Regions from separate parts of the Cellulomonas xiejunii genome, predicted to be linked through region 2. Evidence: predicted binding sites of a transcription regulator. Region 2 holds the regulator's gene; the other holds the start of a gene.
What was found. The regulator Rex, encoded in region 2, represses fermentation and respiration genes when NADH is low (regulators of the CRP and FNR family bind a similar motif). The targets are predictions, from matches to a motif close to CTTGTGAANNNNTTCACAAG.
Positions count from the first base shown of each region.

Region 1: a site for Rex is predicted at 2,156-2,175, ahead of mqo (malate dehydrogenase (quinone)). Genes of this name have one in related genera too.

Region 1 is NZ_CP101987.1:2,113,208-2,116,373, reverse strand. It holds gene NP048_RS09685 (DUF2277 domain-containing protein) at 1-251, shown strand, start outside; gene NP048_RS09680 (hypothetical protein) at 301-618, opposite strand; gene mqo (malate dehydrogenase (quinone)) at 623-2,110, opposite strand; gene NP048_RS09670 (hypothetical protein) at 2,502-2,714, shown strand; gene NP048_RS09665 (App1 family protein phosphatidate phosphatase) at 2,766-3,166, opposite strand, start outside.
Region 2 is NZ_CP101987.1:3,025,156-3,028,321, reverse strand. It holds gene NP048_RS13875 (GNAT family N-acetyltransferase) at 1-148, opposite strand, end outside; gene NP048_RS13870 (HAD family hydrolase) at 145-1,011, opposite strand; gene NP048_RS13865 (glutaredoxin family protein) at 1,094-1,372, shown strand; gene NP048_RS13860 (redox-sensing transcriptional repressor Rex) at 1,425-2,123, shown strand; gene NP048_RS13855 (YceI family protein) at 2,250-2,795, opposite strand; gene NP048_RS13850 (MarR family winged helix-turn-helix transcriptional regulator) at 2,906-3,166, shown strand, end outside.

The DNA of each region.
Region 1 (3,166 bases), 910 kb from region 2:
GCGGCCTGGAGCCGCACGCCACCGACGCGGAGATCGAAGCGGCGGCTCGCCAGTACGTGCGCAAGGTCACGGGGGTCCAGCAGCTGTCGGACGCCACGCGTGAGCCGTTCGAGCGCGCCGTCGCCGAGATCGCCCACATCACGGCGCACCTGCTGGAGGACCTGCCGGAGCGGCGACGCCCGCCGACGACCGTGCCGCCGCTGCGACGGCCCGAGGTCGCCGCCCGGGTCGCGGCCCGCGAAGCCGGCTGAGGGACCAGCTGCCCGTACCGCGCGACGCCTCCGCCCGGAGCGGAGCCGCTCAGTCGGCGGACGCGGGCGGCAGCGAGCCGATCAGCCGGGGGATGCCCGGCGGTGCGACGGCCGACAGTGCGAGGAACCGGGCCTCTGCACGGTGCAGCCGGATGTGCTCGTCGAGCGACCAGCCGGGCCCGTTCGTGAGCGTCATGCCGCACGCGCACCCGATCGTCACGCCCCCGTCGGGGTCGACCACGACCTGGCCGACCGTCGTGTGATCGGTGTACGCACGGACCTTGGCGTGCCGCATGGGCGCGCTCACCGGGACGGGCAGGTCCCCGGGCGGGATGTCGGCGCCGTGGGCGCTGTCCTCGTTCTGCACGAGGTCAGTGTCCGCCCGTCAGCGTCCCGTCGTCCACGAGCTGGTGCAGCTCGAGCGCCGCGTCCCACTCGCCGCCGCCCAGGCTGGGCATCAGCCGCTGCAGCTGGGGACGCCACGTCTCGGCGCGGTCCGGGAAGCACCGGTCGAGGAGGTCGAGCATCGTGGCGACCGCGGTCGAGGCCCCCGGCGACGCGCCCAGGAGCCCGGCGATCGAGCCGTCGGCCGAGGCCACCAGCTCCGTGCCGAACTCCAGCACGCCCCCGCCCTTGCCGCGCTTGATGACCTGGACGCGCTGCCCGGCGGTGATGAGCTCCCAGTCGCGGGGGTGCGCCGACGGCATGTAGGCGCGCAGCGAGCGCAGCCGCGCGGTGTCGCTCGCGGTGACCTCCCGCAGCAGGTACGTCACGAGGTTCATGTTGCGCAGCCCGACCGCGAGCATGGGCACGAGGTTGCCGGGGCGGATCGAGCGCAGCAGGTCCGTCCAGGAGCCGCGCTTGAGGAACTTCATGCTCCAGCCCGCGTACGGCCCGAACATCAGCGCCTGGCCGCCGTCGACCGTGCGCGCGTCCAGGTGAGGCACCGACATAGGCGGCGCACCGATCGCGGCCTTGCCGTAGACCTTGGCCCGGTGCTGCTCGACGAGCCGCGGGTTGGTGGTCCGCAGGAACTGGCCGCTGATCGGGAAGCCCGCGTAGCCACGGATCTCCTTGATCCGCGAGCGCTGCAGCAGGTGCAGGGCGCCACCGCCGGCGCCGACGAACACGAAGCGTGCGGTGAGGGTCCGCGGCGGTCGGCCGTTCCAGCGCCGGTCCACGACGGTGACGCGCCAGCGGCCGTCACGCAGCCGCTTGAGGCGCGTGACCTCGCTGCTGGTGTGCAGGGCGGCCCCGCGTGCGACGGCGTCGGTGAGCATCGCGCGTGTCAGGGAGCCGAAGTCGACGTCGGTTCCCCAGGTGGCGCGCGTCGCGGCGATCGGCTCGTCGTCCGTGCGGTCGGCCACCAGCAGCGGCGCCCAGCGGGCGATGACGGCGGGGTCGGTGGTGAACTCGAGGTCCGCGAAGAGGTGGTGCTGACGCAGGGCCTCCCAGCGTCGGCGCAGGTACTCGACGTCGGCGGCCCCGCGCACGAACGTCAGGTGCGGGGTCGTCGTCACGGCGTTCTCGGCGCCCGGCAGGCGGCCTGCGGCGGCGAGGTGGTGCCACAGCTCGCGTGAGAGCTCGTACTGCTCGTTGATCGTCACGGCCTTGGTGACGTCGACGGTGCCGTCAGGGCGCTGCGGCGTGTAGTTCAGCTCGCAGAGGGCCGCGTGCCCGGTGCCCGCGTTGTTCCACGGGTTGGAGCTCTCCAGCGCGGGGGCGTCGAGCCGCTCGTGGACCTCGATGCGCCAGCTGGGCTCGAGGCTCCCGAGCAGCGACGCGAGGGTCGCGCTCATGATGCCTCCGCCCACGAGGAGGACGTCGACGTCGGCGGTGTCGTGCGTTCCAGGAGCCACGTCTGGCGACTTTAGGTCGGTGCCGAGGCGTCGCCCAGGCCGAGTCATGTGATGTTTGTCCCATGGGACTTTGGTCACATCCGGCAATCTGACCTGGCGCGACGCTCCGCAGCCGGACTCGGGCGGCACGACAGCCTGCATGCCACGGGTGTCGAGCGAGGCCGCCCCGGGTCTGGTCCTTCGGGGTGCGGCTGGGGCCGGGTACGCGTCACCGGTGTGAGGCGCTTCGACGCTCGTGAGGCGACGGAGCGCCCAGGACGTGCGGGCAGACCGCCCAGCCGGGCCCCAGGTCCTACCCGGCGGGCGACACACCGGGGACCGTCGCGGCGACACGCGGGGCGACGGGCGCGAGCGGGTGCGGGACCCCGCCCGGTCTTGGTAGAACCGGTGCATGAGCCCGAACCGCACGAGCGACCTGACGTCCGACCCCTCGGCGCACGGTCTCGCCGACCAGCCCCTGGTCCAGGCAGACCTGGACGCCGCGGACGCCCGCGCCGGAGGCGACGCCGCCCGGGCCCCCCGCTCGCTGCGCGCGGCGGAGCTGGGGCCCGACGACGAGGCGATCGCGTCGAGCGACGACTGGGACGACCCCGAGCGGCTCTGAGCCGCAGGACCCCGGCGCGTCAGCCGACGAGCCCGGCCTCCCGGAGGCGCGTCAGCCGACGAGCCCGGCCTCCCGGACGCGGCCCAGGAGCTCCTCCCCGTCGGCGCCCAGCAGCACCTCGATGCCCGGCGTCTGGTCGGCGTCGTCCGCCGCGTCCTCCTGCTCGGGGGTCGCCACGGGCAGGCCGTGCGAGAGCACGTGCTCGCCGGCGGTCAGCTGGCGGATCAGCACCGCCTCGACGTGCTCGGGGTACCGGGCCACGGCCCCCGCGTAGATCTGCGGGTCGTGCTGGCCGTCGTCGCCGACGAGGATCCAGCGCACCTGCGGGAGCTCGGCGAACAGCCGCCGCAGCTGGGCGACCTTGTGGCGCTGCCCGCTGCGGAACAGGCCCGTGTTGGTCGGTCCCCAGTCCGTCATGAGCATCGGACCGGCGGGGTAGTCGTGGCGGCGCA
Region 2 (3,166 bases):
TCAGGTTCTCCTGGAGGAACGCGCGCTGGTCGTCCGCCGTCGAGCCCGGGGGGCACGCGAGGGGGAACGTCACGGCGGCGAGCGAGGCGAGCGACGTCGCGTCGTGCGGCCGCGCGGTGCGCACGGCCCAGTCGGTGCGGGTCCTCATCCTGCTCCTAGCCGTCGTCGGACCGAGCGGCTCACGGCGCGCACCACGACGGCCACGGCCCAGGCCAGACCGGCGAGGCTCGCGGCGTTCACGCCGCGCCGCGCCTGGCGGCGTCGTGACCGGAACTCGCGCACCGGCCAGCCGACCTCGGCGGCGTGCCGGCGCAGCCGCCGGTCCGGGTTGATGGCGCACGGGTGCCCGACGGCCGAGAGGATCGGCACGTCGTTCGTCGAGTCGCCGTACGCGTGGCACGCGCTCAGGTCGTACCCCTCGCGCTCGGCCAGCGCGCGGACCGCGTTGGCCTTGGCCTCGCCGTGCAGCAGGTCGCCGACCAGCCGGCCGGTGTAGAAGCCGTTCTCGTGCTCCGCGACCGTCCCCAGCGCGCCCGACGTCCCCAGGCGGCGCGCGATCAGCTCACCGATCTCCACCGGCGTCGCGGTGACGAGCCACACGGCGTGCCCCGCGGCCAGGTGCGCGTCGAGCAGCGCACGCGTACCCGGGTAGATGCGCAGGCTGAGCACCTCGTCGTAGACGTCCTCGGCGATGGCCGTCACCTCGGCGACCGAGCGCCCCCGCATGATCTCGAGCGCACGGCTGCGCAGCTCGTCGATCTGGCGCCGGTTCTCGCCGAAGGTGAGGTAGCGCGCCTGCTGCACCGCGAACCGGACGAGGTCGCGCTTGCGGAAGAAGCCGCGCCCGTACAGCCCGACCGCGAGGTGGAACGAGCTGGCCCCGCGGATGATCGTGTTGTCGACGTCGAAGAACGCGCCGACGCGGGTGTCGTCCGGGACGAGCGCGGCACGCGGCGTCTCGACTGTCGCGGCGACGACGGAGCGCTCGTCAGTACCGTCGCCCGCGTGCATCCGGCCACTCTAACGAGACGGACGCCGCGCGTCGCGGACCGGCGGCACGGCGAGTGCGCGTGGCGGTCTAGCGTGGTCGTCCATGAGCGAGGCGACGACGGCCCGGGTCGTCCTGTACGGGCGTGCCGGCTGCCACCTGTGCGACGACGCGCGTGACCTCGTCGAGCGCGTGTGCGCGGACGTGGGGGCGACGTGGGCGGAGGTCGACGTGGACCGTCCGGGGCCCGACGGGAGCGTGCTCGCGGACGAGCTGGGGGAGATGGTGCCGGTCGTCGACGTCGACGGGGTGCGTCGTGGCTACTGGCGGATCGACGAGGCGCGCCTGAGGCGGGCCCTCGCGACGGGCGGCAGCAGGCCCTAGCGTGTGACACCTGGCGCCGGGGCCGTGCCCGGTGCAGGGGTCGGAGGCTCGGGTGGACGATCGGCGCAGCGCTGCGCGACGGGACGGCGAGCGGCGTGCCGCTCGCGAGGGCCAGCCGGTGCCGCCCGCGACGGTCGGCCGCCTGCCGGGCTACCTGCGCGCGTTGGAGGTGACGGCGTCGGAGGGTGCCGTCCTGACGTCGTCCGACGAGCTCGCGGCCCGCGCGGGGGTCACGCCGGCGCAGCTGCGCAAGGACCTGTCGTTCCTCGGGTCGTACGGGCGTCGGGGCATCGGGTACGACGTGGGGCACCTGCGGGAGCAGATCACCGTGGTCCTCGGCCTGGCGGACGTGCGCCGGGTGCTGCTGGTCGGGGTGGGCAACCTGGGGCACGCGCTGGCGAACTACGCGGGCATCGCGGACCGCGGGTTCGTGCTGGTGGGCCTGCTCGACGTGGACCCCGCGGTGGTCGGCACGACGGTGGCGGGCCTCGAGGTCGAGCACGCCGACGACCTGCGCGCGGTGGTGCGACGCACCGGTGCGACCATCGGGGTGCTGACGACGCCCGCGGCGGTCGCCCAGGGCGTGTGTGACGAGCTGGTCGCGGCCGGGGTCGTGGGCATCCTGACGTTCGCACCCGGGGCGCTGCGCGTCCCTGCGCACGTGGACGTGCGGACCGTCGACGTCGCGTCCGAGCTGCAGATCCTGGCGTTCCACGACCGTGCGCGCAGCGTCGGCGGCGGAGCCTCGTGAGGTCCGTGGCGTGCTGCGGGGCGGGAGGTCGGCGGTCGGTGAGGTGGGCTGCGCGCCGCGAGGGCGCGACCCGTGGGGTCGCGCCCTCGCGGGGACGTGCGTGCCGGCGGGCGCCGGCCGGGGGTGTCAGGCCTTGATGGCCGAGACGTCCAGGTCGATGCGGACCTTGTCGGCCACGAGCACGCCGCCGGCCTCGAGTGCCGCGTTCCAGGTCAGGCCGAAGTCCTTGCGCGAGATGATCACCTTGGCCTCGAAGCCCGCGCGCGTGTTGCCGAAGGGGTCGACGGCGGTGCCGTTGAACTCGGTCTCGAGCTCGACCTCGCGCGTGACGCCGTGGATCGTCAGGTCGCCGACGATGACGTGGTCCGACCCGGACGTGCGGATCGCGGTGGACCGGAACGTCCACTCGCCGAAGGTCTCGACCTCGAAGAAGTCGTTGCTCTTGAGGTGCCCGTCGCGGTTGGCGTCGCCCGTGTTGACGGTCGCCGGGTCGAGCGTGACGGCGACGGACGACGACTCGAGGTCCTCGCCGACGGTCAGGATGCCCGAGGTCACCGCGACGGTGCCGCGGACCTTGGAGATGCCCGCGTGGCGGACCGTGAAGGACGCCTCCGTGTGCGAGGGGTCGATGTTCCAGGTGCCGGCGGTCAGGCCGGTGGGCAGCGCGGTCATGGGGTCCTCCGTGGTCGGTGCCGAGCAAATCATTGATTCGACAAGTATCTGTGGTTGATATTTCTACTACAATGGGGTGCCAGCCGCAACCCCCCACCGAGGAGGACGACGTGCCGACCCGCAGCACGACCCCTGATCGATGGGCCGACGACGGCGGTACGCCCCAGGGTCGACCCGCCCCGGCGGACCCGCAGACCGGGCAGGACGACGTGCGTTGGCTCACCGAGACCCAGCAGCGTCAGTGGCGGGCCTTCCGCGACGGCACCGCCCTGCTCTTCGACGTCCTGGCCCGGGAGCTCGACGACGGGAGCGGCCTGTCGCTGGGGGAGTACGAGGTGCTCGTGCGGTTGTCCGAGGCGCCCGCGCACGCC